2 regions of the Granulicella sp. L56 genome follow, and region 1 is predicted to be linked to the other one. Evidence: riboswitches for the same ligand, from Rfam matches in the RefSeq annotation. Region 1 holds a riboswitch; the other holds the start of a gene.
The links. Region 1 has a riboswitch for cobalamin ahead of metE (5-methyltetrahydropteroyltriglutamate--homocysteine S-methyltransferase). Riboswitches for the same ligand answer to the same signal wherever they lie in the genome.
Positions count from the first base shown of each region.

Region 2: another riboswitch for cobalamin. It lies ahead of GSQ81_RS14075 (ribonucleoside-diphosphate reductase subunit alpha); the one in region 1 lies ahead of metE (5-methyltetrahydropteroyltriglutamate--homocysteine S-methyltransferase).

Region 1 covers NZ_LMUS01000001.1:441,576-447,520, reverse strand. Annotated here, with positions in the region: gene lysA (diaminopimelate decarboxylase) at 1-28, shown strand, start outside; gene GSQ81_RS01880 (YebC/PmpR family DNA-binding transcriptional regulator) at 113-865, shown strand; gene GSQ81_RS01875 (acyloxyacyl hydrolase) at 947-1,699, shown strand; gene ftcD (glutamate formimidoyltransferase) at 1,709-2,638, shown strand; cobalamin riboswitch at 2,631-2,827, shown strand; gene metE (5-methyltetrahydropteroyltriglutamate--homocysteine S-methyltransferase) at 2,980-5,259, shown strand; gene GSQ81_RS01860 (hypothetical protein) at 5,449-5,945, shown strand, end outside.
Region 2 covers NZ_LMUS01000006.1:1,515,117-1,521,061, reverse strand. Annotated here, with positions in the region: gene GSQ81_RS14080 (ribonucleotide-diphosphate reductase subunit beta) at 1-515, opposite strand, end outside; gene GSQ81_RS14075 (ribonucleoside-diphosphate reductase subunit alpha) at 531-2,927, opposite strand; cobalamin riboswitch at 3,028-3,230, opposite strand; gene tdh (L-threonine 3-dehydrogenase) at 3,608-4,645, shown strand; gene GSQ81_RS14065 (DUF2264 domain-containing protein) at 4,658-5,945, opposite strand, start outside.

The sequences.
Region 1 (5,945 bases):
TGACCTGCTGGCTCCAGAGGTACTCTAAGGCGTCCTCAGCGTGCTAAACTCACAAGGTCGCCGGGATTCGCCAACGGATGGGTTTTCGGCAAAATCACCACTGAGGTAGTACATGTCCGGCCATTCAAAATGGGCCACAATCAAGCATAAAAAGGGCGCGCTTGACGCCAAACGTGGCAAGATCTTCACCCGTCTGATCAAGGAAATCACCATCGCTGCCAAAACTGGCGGCGGCGGCGACCCAGACGGCAATCCCCGTCTCCGTGGCGCGATCGTCGCGGCCAAGGCGGAGAACATGCCCGCCGACAACATCAAGCGCGCCATCCAGCGCGGCACCGGCGAGCTCGAAGGCATCTCCTATGAGGAGATTACTTACGAGGGCTACGGTCCCGGCGGGGTAGCAGTCATTGTCGATGTGCTCACCGACAATAAGAACCGTGCCGTCAGCGAAATTCGCCATGCCTTTTCCAAGAATGGCGGCAACCTCGGCGAATCCAATTCCGTTGGCTGGATGTTCTCGAAAAAAGGCGTCATCGTCATCGCCAAATCGGCAGCTAGCGAGGACAAGCTTACCGAGATCGTCCTCGACGCCGGAGCGGAAGACCTGAGCGACGAAGGCGAAAATTGGGAAGTGCTCTGCGACCCCAAGGACTTCGAGGCGGTCACCAACGCGCTGAAGGCCGCGAATATCACGCCCGAGCACGCCGAGGTCACCAAGATCGCTTCGACTTACACCAAGCTCGAAGGCTCTCAGGCAAATGCCATGATTCGGCTGCTGGAAGTGCTCGAAGATCTAGACGACACGCAAAACGTCTACTCCAACTTCGACATGGATGAAGCTGCGATGGCAAATGCAGGACATTAACCAAAGCGGTCAACGATTCACATCAGGCCGCCGCTTATCGGCGGCCTTTCTTCTGCAACAGGTGGCAAACGGAGCGACATAGTGACCAAGGGATTTCGCGGCATAGCAAGACCACTCATCGGGATATTCGCTCTTGCACTCTCTGCTCACTTCGCAACCGCGCAGGCTCTGGCGACAAACAGCGACGCAAACCCTTTCCACGCCAACTCCGGCAAACTGCCGTTAGAGTTGGGCGTGCTCGTTCAGAGCGGAGTCGGCTTGACGGAGGACCGCAACAGCTTCAAATTCCTGATGGCTGGTGTTCATGCGGGAAAAGTCCTCACCGGCGATTATCTGCCCGGCCCGCTGCACGGTAACTTCGAGTATGCGGTCGAGGTCTTCCCCTTCTGGCAGTCCTACACGCCGAAGTTCCAGCGCGCCAACTGCACGACTGCCCCCAACTCGCCTGACCTGTCCTGTTCGCCCCTCTACACCGTAGGCGGAACCTACAGCGGTATCTCCATCACCCCCATCATCCTGCGTTGGAACTTTACCGGTACACGCCGCATCTCACCATGGATACAAGGTGCGGGAGGGGTTCTTTGGACAAACCACAAATACCCAGCGTTTGGCGGCCAGCCTCTGAGTGTCTTCAACGACGGCCCCAACACCGACGCCAGCGTGTGGAACTTCACTCCGCAGGGAGGCGTCGGGGTTCACTACTTCCTTCGGCCTCGCCGCTCCATCGACTTCGGCGCCAACGCGGTGCATATCTCCTCGGCCTCGCTCGGCGACAAAAACCCCGGAGTGAATGCCAGTGTCCAATTCACGATCGGCTATTCCTGGTGGAAGTAAGACGGGCCTATGAATCCTGACGCGATCATCGAGTGTGTCCCCAACTTTTCTGAAGGTACCGATCCGGCGAAGGTAGCTAAAATCGTCGCGGCGATGCAGGTCGAAGGCGTAAGCCTGCTCGACTGGTCGCTCGATACGGCGCACAATCGCTCCGTCATCACTGTTGCAGGACCACCGGCAGCGGTGATTGCGGCAGCAGTCAAGTCTGTCGGCAAGGCGGCAGAGCTGATCGACCTCACCAAGCAGAAAGGCGTTCATCCTCGCATCGGCGCTGCGGACGTCGTCCCGTTCATCCCCGTCAGCGGCATCTCGATGGCGGAGTGCGCCGTGCTGGCGCGGCAGGCAGGTCTGCTGATATGGAGAACCTACGGCGTTCCTGTCTACTTTTACGGAGCCGCCGCCGCACGTCCCGATCGCGTCCAGCTTGAAGAGGTACGCAAAGGCCAGTTCGAGGGACTGCGTGAAGCAACGCGCCGTGATTCATCCCGCAGCCCAGATATTGGCGGGCCAGGGCTGCACGAGACGGCAGGCGCTTCCGCTGTTGGAGCGCGGAACTTCCTCATCGCCTACAACGTGCATCTGCACCAGCCGGACATCTCCGCTGCACGCGCCATCGCTCGCGACATCCGCGCCTCGAATGGTGGTTTGCATGGAGTGAAGGCTATCGGCGTCGTCGCCAATGGCCGCGCCCAGGTGAGCATGAACATCACCGAATTCCGCATCACTCCCATGCGACACATTCACGCGACGATCCAGCATCTCGCGCAGCGGCACGGCGTTCTCATCGACGACGCTGAACTCATCGGCCTTATTCCCGAAGAGGCCTACGAAGCGGATTCGGAGTGGGTAAAGCAGATCACCGGCTTCGATCCTGCGCTCAAAGTTCTGGAGCGGCGGTTGGAGCAGCCGCTCGCGTGGCCTCCGTCTGATGTAAAGTGAAAGATGTGCAGGTGCAAGACCTCGGTCTTGTTAAACGGGAAGCCGGTGAGATTCCGGCGCTGACTCGCAGCGGTGATGGGAACGAACAACGCAAGGCCCTGGCCAAGCACTGTTCTTGAAAAAGAATGGGAAGCGGCGTTTAGTAGGTAGCCCAAAGTCCGAAGACCGGCCCGCCGCCACCACCGCGGAAGAGACGTTGCGTCTCCCACTGCGGCTGCGCTGAGGACACTGGTCTCGAGTATGGGCCGGTTGCCAATGTTCCGTCGACTCCGCTACTGCGGAAGCGACGATGCCTGCGCATAAGGTGGTTCCTTCGTTTCATCAGGAGAGGAACCCACACAATGTTATCGCCTTCACTATCAACTGCAAATCCTGTAACCGCAAATTTGGGATATCCACGTATCGGTCGCCATCGCGAGCTTAAATTCGCGCTGGAAGATTTCTGGCGCGGCCGTTTGAGCGAGACCGATCTGCTGGCAACCGCAAAGACCTTGCGACAGCGCAACTGGCAACTACAAAAAGATGCCGGTCTCGATGTCATTCCCAGCAACGACTTCTCGTTCTACGATCAGGTGCTCGACGCGCTGGTGCTCATCGGTGCAACTCCGTCACGCTTCGGCGCTGGACCAGTCACGCTCACCCGCTACTTCCAGATGGCACGCAACAGCAACGAGCAGACTGCCATGGAGATGACCAAGTGGTTCGACACGAACTATCACTACCTGGTCCCGGAGTGGAGCGACGATCTCGCATTCACGCCCTACACGACAAAGCTGCTGGCCGAGTTTGCCGAAGCGAAAAGCCTCGGTATCGCAACCAGGCCGGTCTTGATAGGTCCTATTACCTTGTTGCTGCTTGGTAAAGCCGTCGATGGCATCGATCCGTTGGACCTTTTGCCTCGACTCCTGAACGCTTATCGCAAGGTGCTGGGCGAGCTTGCCGCAGCAGGCGCGGAGTGGGTTCAGATCGATGAGGCTGCTCTCGTCACCGATCTTCCTGAAGGCTATGCCGAGGCGTTTCGCTCCGCCTACGCCGAGCTTGCCAGCGTTCCGCTCAAGCTGATGCTGACGACTTACTTTGGCGAGCTGGGCGACAATCTCGAACTGGCTTGCTCGCTTGGCACTGCCGGATTGCATATTGATGCTGTTCGAGCGTCTGAGCAAGTTGCTGAAGTGGTTGAACAGTTGCAATCGCATCAGACGCTCAGCCTTGGATGCGTCGATGGCCGTAATATCTGGCTCGCCGATCTGAAGGCACTGCATCAGGTCGTTGCTTCCGTTACCGCAAAGATCGGTGCAGAGCGGTTGCAGCTTGCGCCATCCTGTTCGCTGCTGCACGTTCCTTATGACACCGCCGATGAAGACAAGCTCGATCCGCGAGTGCTGAGCTGGCTCAGCTTCGCAAAGCAAAAGGTGGAAGAGCTTGTCCAACTTGCGCAGGGACCTGAAGTAGCTGCCGCAGCCTTTGCGGAGAATCGCCGTCGCCACGAAGACCGTCTTGTCGCAGAGAGCAGCACTAACAAGGTCGTTCGCGGACAGCTCGCCACACTGTCCGAAGGAGCCTTCCGGCGCAAGTCGCCTTACAAACAGCGTGTCACTGTGCAACGGCAGGAGCTTGGTCTTCCTCTGCTGCCGACAACCACCATCGGCTCCTTTCCGCAGACGCAGGAGGTTCGCAAGCAGCGAGCCGCACACAAGAAAGGCACGATCTCGGATGCGAAGTACAACGATTTTCTGAAACAGAAGACCGAGGAATGCATCCGCGAACAGGAGCAGATTGGGCTCGACGTTCTCGTCCATGGCGAGTTCGAGCGCAACGACATGGTCGAGTACTTTGGCGAGCATCTTGCCGGATTTACCTTCACCTCGAACGGCTGGGTGCAGAGTTATGGCTCGCGCTGTGTAAAGCCGCCGATCATCTATGGCGATGTCTCGCGAGCCCGTCCCATCACGGTCGAGTGGAGCAGCTATGCCAACTCGCTCACCACTAAGCCAATGAAGGGAATGCTTACCGGTCCCATCACCATTTTGCAATGGTCGTTCGTTCGCAACGACATTTCCGAAAGGGACGTTGCCTGGCAGATCGGGCTGGCCTTACGCGAAGAGGTTCAAGACCTCGAAGCGGCGGGCATCCGCGTCATTCAGGTGGACGAGCCTGCGCTGCGCGAAGGGCTTCCGCTGCGGCGGTCGGAGTGGCCAGCTTACCTTGACTGGTCGGTCAAAGCGTTTCGGCTGGCTACGTCCGGCGTTACGGATGGCACGCAGATCCATACGCATATGTGCTACTGCCAGTTCGAAGACATCCTGTCGTCGATTGCTGCGTTGGATGCAGACGTTATCTCGATGGAGACGGCGCGGTCGCGCATGGAGATGCTTCATGCGTTCAAGCGGCATGGTTACCCCAACGAAATCGGGCCGGGTATCTATGACATTCATTCGCCGCGAGTTCCGGCGAAGGAGGAGATGGTCGGGCTCCTGCAACTGGCGCTTGAGGTGCTTCGGCCGGAGCAGCTCTGGGTCAACCCGGACTGCGGTCTCAAGACCCGCGCCTGGCCGGAGACGATTGAAGCGCTTACCAATCTCTGTCAGGCGGCAGTGGAGGTACGTGCCGGGCTTGTCTAAATAAAACGGGATGCCGGGGCCGTTTTTTTGCGGCCCCGGTATTGCGAAGATGCCTGTTTTGAATACTTCACCCAACCTTCTTTCGCAGGGTGCGTCCAAAGTGGGAGCCCTATTGCTTGCGTCTCGCCGTGTTTCACGGAAGAATAGAAGGGTTGGGCCGCAAAACCCCGCGGCCAAGGAGTTACTTCATTGCGTATCCTGTACCGTCACCTTCTTCCCATCGCTGTGCTTGCCCTTTCGGCCACCTTTTCTCAGGCGGCTGAGTTGTCGAGTGACGCCAAGTCGGCGATTCCTAAAGATGTCCAGCAGATCATCGTCGTGGACTACCGTGCCATGCAGAACTCGAGTGCCGCGATGGCGCTCAAGGAGCAGGTTCTGCCGCCCGAGCTGAAGCGGCTGGAGACGGCGCTGAAGAATGCCAAGCTCAACGTGGACAAGGACGCCGACGTACTGGCGTTTGCGTCGTTCAAAGACCCGAGCGGGCAGGGAACCAGGACCGTCGGCATCGCGCAGGGCCAGTTTCAGACGCAATCCATTCTGGCTAGCTTTGCCAAGAGCAAGGCCAAGACGACCGTGGTCCGCAATAACACCATCTACCCCATGGGATCGGCCGGAACGAGCGTCGTTTTTCTGGACCAGACCACAATGGTCTTCGGCGACAAGGCTGCGGTCAAGATGGCAATTGA
Region 2 (5,945 bases), on a different contig from region 1:
TTCAGAACAAATTGCTTCTGCTCTTCCGGTGTGCGCAGCTCATCGATCCTCTGGATCGAATCCATCCAGCGCATGCAAAACTGCGCCTTCTTCGTAATGGAGGGGATGTTCTCCACCGCCGCAAACGCCGCGGCCCGCGCATCGACATCGGGAACATAGTTATCAAGCAGCGTTAAGTAAAACTGTACATGCACGGCCTCTTCATACAACTGCCGAGATAAATAAAGCCTCGCCTCGGGCGAGTTGATGTGCTTATAGAGATTCAGTACGAGGTTGTTCGAGACGATGGAATCGCCAGTGGCAAAGAATGCGACCAGCCGTTGAATCAGGTGAATCTCGGCCGGCGTAAGGCGCGAGCGCAGATCGACGAGGTCGGTTGAGAAATCAACCTCTTCCACGGTCCATGTGTTTTTAATTCCGTCCTTGAACATCTCGAAAAACACGGGATACTGCATCGGTCGCAGCGTAAGAGACAAGCCTGGATCGAGAATGGAGCTAGGTGCTTTTGATGACATAGTTATTTTCCGCCTTTACTGGCAAGCCTCACAGGACTCGGGGTTATCGAGCGAGCAGCTTACATTCGCGCTCGCAGCTGCTTGTAGGTCCACGCGATTGCCAACGGCAACCGTAGTCTTTGCAATCTTCGTCGCCGGCCGCGAACGCAGATAGTACGTCGTCTTGATGCCGCGCTTCCACGCATACATGTACATCGAGCTAAGCCGGCCAATGTTCGGCGACTCGGCAAACAGATTCAGCGACTGGCTCTGGTCGATGTAGGCTCCGCGCTCCGCTGCCATATCGATCAGCGACCGCATCGGCATCTCCCACACCGTGCGGTAGATGAGCTTCAACTCCTCGGGAATCTCCGCGATCTTCTGAATCGAACCCTCGGCCATCTTGATTCGCGAGCGAACTTCCTCTGACCACAATCCAAGCGCCTGCAACTCCGTCACCAGATATTTGTTGATCTGCATGAACTCGCCCGAGAGCGTCTCACGCTTGAAGATGTTTGAGATCTGCGGCTCAATGCATTCGTAGCAGCCAACGATGGAAGCAATGGTCGCCGTGGGTGCAATCGCAATCAGCAGCGAGTTGCGCAGTCCTACCGTCTTCATTCGCTCGCGCAGCAACTCCCATCGTTCTTTGTCTGTCGGCGTCGCGCCCCACAGCTCAAACTGAAACTCGCCCTTTGCGGCCCGCGTCTCCTGAAATGCAGCGTGAGGGCCATGCTGCTCGGCCAGATCGCACGATGCGCTCAATGCATGGAAGTAAATCTCCTCCTGAATCTTTGCCGAAAGCATCCGCGCTTCGGGCGAATCAAATGGAATCCGCATCTGAAAGAACACATCCTGCAACCCCATGACGCCCAGCCCAACCGGTCTCCAGCGGCTGTTCGCCACCGCTGCCTGGGGTACGGGATAGTAGTTGATGTCGATGACGCGGTCGAGCATCGGCACTGCGTGGCGCACCGTTGCGGCCAGCTTCGCAAAGTCAAACACGCCATCGGTGAGATGACGTGAAAGATTGACGGAACCAAGGTTGCACACCGCCGTCTCTGCTGAGGAGGTAACCTCTGTAATCTCCGTGCAGAGGTTTGAGAGGTGAACAACATTCCCTGCAGCGCCCGTCTGATTGTTCTTGATGTTGCAGGCATCCTTGAAGACCATCCATCCGTTACCGGTCTCTGCGAGCGTGCGCATCATGCGCGCATAGAGATCGCGTGCTTTCACCTGTCGGCGGTAGAGCTGTTTTTCCTCAGCTTCCACATAGGCTTTGTCGAAGTCTTCGCCGTAGAGGTCGGTCAGGTGCGGAACATCCTTTGGATCGAACAGCGACCACATGCCATCCTCGTCCGAGCGGCGCATGAACAGATCTGGAATCCAGTTCGCCAGGTTCAGGTTGTATGCCCGTCGAGCGGCGTCGCCGGTGTTGTCGCGCATCTCTAGGAAAGATTCAACGTCTGCGTGCCATGGTTCGAGATAGACGCAGCACGCTCCCTTCCGTTTGCCTCCCTGGTTTACCGCCGCGACCGATGAATCCAGCGTGCGCAGCCAGGGCACGATGCCATTCGAGATTCCATTGGTCGCGCGAATCAGCGAACCCTCTGCTCGAACGCGATGAAATGCCAATCCGATACCGCCTGAAAACTTCGATAGCAATGCGACTTGTTTATAAGTGTCGTAGATCGAATCGAGCGAATCGGCCGGAGAGTCCAGCAGATAGCAGGACGACATCTGCGAGTGCTTGGTTCCGCTGTTGAACAATGTCGGCGAGCTCGGCATGTAATCGTGCGAGGCCAACAGCTTGTAGAACTCGATGGCTTCGTTCACTCGCACCGATAAGCCTGCCGAAACTCGCATAAAGAAATGCTGTGGCGTTTCGATCACTTGCCGCGTGATGGGATGGCGCAATAGATAGCGGTCATACACCGTTCGCAGACCGAAGTATTCGAAGCGGTCGGAGAAGCGGTCGTCGATGGCGCTGTTCAGCTTGCGCACATTTGCGCCGACAAACTCAGCGGTGTCCATCGAGATGATGCCCTCTCGATGGCCGACCTCAATCGATTGCGAGAACGAATAGATATTCTGCCCGCTTACTTCCTTCGAGATCGTCGCCAGCAGCAGGCGTGCTGCCAACTTCGAGTACTCCGGCTCCTCTGCAATCAGGGCCGCTGCGGTCTGAATTGAGATGGAATCTAGCTCGCGGGTTGATGCGCCATCGAACAATCCGCCGATGGTTTTGCTGGCCACACGGATCGGGTCGACATGGGGCAGACCATGGCAGCACCTCTCCACCGCGCGGACAATCTTGTTAACATCTACCGGTTCCAGCGCGCCGCTGCGCTTGCGAACCTGCATCTGCGGAGCAACATCGGCAGTAGGAAATTGTGGATCAAGGTCAGAGAGCGTCGTCTGTAGAGTCGCCACGGGGAGGTGTCCTTTCGCTCCGGGAAGGTACAGACGGAAGGATCGCCGAGACACACGCCGATCACCCCATCCTCCCCTCGGAGGTGCGTGAATTTTGTGCCATATCGGCACATCTCATGGCAGGTCTTCGGACTTTGCAGGCTGCCTACTTATCCCAGCTTCCCAGCCCGACTTTTAGGTATCGGACCAGTGCTCTTACGGGACGTTCGTTCCTGCTTACCGCTGCGGGGCAGTTCCGGAATCTCACCGGGTTCCCTATTAAACCCGATTTCGCAATCGGGTACCGTGAAGTAAAACGACTATATCAAGCGTATTCCGACGCGTCAACCGCGATATATAGGGGTACCTGTGCATATTTGGAAATCGCGGCATCACGGGGCAAACGGCCTGAATTTGCTGCAATTACGGCCATTCGAATCTGCCAGGCCGTCTATCCTCGGAAGAATTTTTGGCTAACGCGCCGGCGCAGCAGCGAGCAACAGGGAAAAAAAGTGGCCGTGTCCTCGGAAAATCTTCACATCTGTAAAGAGTCACGTCCGCATTGCTAAATCGAAACGCAGATCCATCTCTCAGGGCATCAATTAGATTCTGGAGTCGGCAGGTATGAGCACAACCTTTTCTTCTGTCTGAAAATAGATTGTGGCTGCGAAAGATGTTCCACTGGTAAAGGGAGACTTAAGATGAAAGCTCTTGTAAAAGCTCATGCGAAATCAGGTTTGTGGCTTGAGGATGTTCCCGAGCCGGTGATCGGCATCAACGATGTCCTTATCCGTGTTCGCTATACCGGAATTTGCGGAACCGACGTTCATATCTACAACTGGGACGAGTGGGCGCAGCGCACAATCCCTGTGCCAATGACGATCGGCCACGAGTTTGTCGGCGAGATCGTGCAAGTTGGTTCGAACGTCAACGACTTTCACCCTGGAGATATCGTCAGCGGAGAAGGCCATGTTGTCTGCGGCCGATGTAGAAACTGTCTCGCAGGCAGAAGGCATCTCTGCGCGGCTACCTCAGGAGTGGGTGTGAACCGCCCCGGTGCTTTCGCGGAGTTCATCGCCTTGCCCATGACGAATATCTGGCGCCATCACCCGGATATTAATCAGGAAGTTGCTGCCATCTTCGATCCTTTTGGTAATGCTGTTCACACGGCTCTGTCGTTCGATGTGCTCGCAGAAGATGTCCTGATCACAGGCGCCGGTCCCATCGGCATCATGTGTATCCCGGTCGTTCGCCACGCCGGTGCGCGGCATGTTGTCATCACGGATCCCAATCCTTATCGTCTCGAACTTGCACGAAAGATGGGGGCTACCCTTGCGGTCAACCCAATGGAAACCCCTGTAGCAGAGGTGCAAAAGCAGCTTGGGCTCCAGGAAGGTTTCGATGTCGGTCTTGAGATGTCTGGGAATGCCGCTGCTCTTCGCGAAATGATCTCGAATATGAGTCATGGCGGAAAGATTGCGATTCTCGGCATACCTTCCAAGGAAATGGCGATTGATCTGAGGCAGGTTGTCTTCAACATGCTCACCATCAAAGGTATCTATGGACGCGAGATGTATGAGACCTGGTACAAGATGAGCGTCCTTATCGAATCAGGCGTTGATATCACGCCGATCATCACTCACAGATATTCCTACGCCGATTTCGAGCAAGGCTTTCAGGCGATGATGTCGGGAATGACAGGCAAAGTGATTCTCGATTGGACCAGTCTTTATTCTTGATGCGTCTTTGAGCTAAACGTCATCATGAGCATGGTCCACCGGAATGTCTACGCCGGACCATGCTTTCTGCTGTGTCCAGGGTGCCGCTGGCGCCGACCAGAATGGGTCCGTTGGAGGCAGGCCGAGGGGCAGCCACGCCGCGCTGGCAAGATAGAGGCTTCCAGTTGAAATATAAGTCTCGCCGAGCGAGGGCTGATGCCCCGCAAGTCCAATCTGCAACCATCCGTCTGCTGAAAATGTTCCCGCTGCTGTAAGCGTTCGCCGCTGAACTGCAGTGAGCGCACAGCGAACCTGCTGTGGAAGAACTGCGTCAGGCAGCATATGACGAAGGCTGCAATCCGCTAGCAGGTGAAACGCTCCGCAACGGTAGGTGATGGAGCGGCCCACGATTGGGTACTCGCCTTGGGGACTGATGGCTCGCTCTTGAATAGCAGCGTATCTCTGCGCGCGGGCATGAATTTCAGGGAGCATATCCTTCCATGCCGGTTCTGCGTCTCCCAACGTTTCGATCAACTGCAACAGGTAAGGATGAATCACGAAGCTATCGTAGTAATCCGCATGATAGTGCGGACCATCGCCATAGGTGCCGTCGCCGACGTACCACTCCATATGTTTGCGCAGAGCATAGTCGACACGAAGCCGGTCCCAATCGGCTCCCAGCGACATCAGTGCGGCCTCGTTGAGCGCGGCAAAAAGTAGCCAGTTGTTGTAGCCCGGCAGCACAATGCGCTCTGCTCTCAGCGCTTGAATCAGCTTCTGCCGTGTTGCAGCATTCAAGGGCTGCACAAGCTGGCGAGGCGCACGAAGCAGCGCCAGCGCAAGAAACGAAGCGTCAACAACTGTCTGCGCAGACGCTCCAAAGCGCATAAAGTCGGGCGAAGCAGGATCAACTGCAGACGTGATCGCAGAGAGTGCCCACTTCCGGTAGCGGATACGCAAAGCAGTCTCTTGCCTCGACTCTTCGACAGATGGCTCCAGCTCGAGCCAGGGTGCCAGGCCTGCGAGAAGGCGCCCAAGCGCCTCGAGAGGAGCGCCGACCGCGCGGGCGGCAGCCTGCCCTGGCGCAGCCTCAACGGGCATGGTTGCACGCAGCTGCCGCTCACTGAGGGCATGAAGCACGGGGTCCGAGACCTGTTCCAGCAGAGCAAGCCATGTGGCCCGGTCATCTGTCCCAGAAGGCATCGCGCCAGAAGCAGTATCCGCAGCGCTGCCTTGTGCATTGCCGGTGCCCGCAAGTAAAGTCGTTGCGCCAGCGGCCATCGTATTGAACAGGAATTTACGTCGTGTCTTGAGGCCAGGC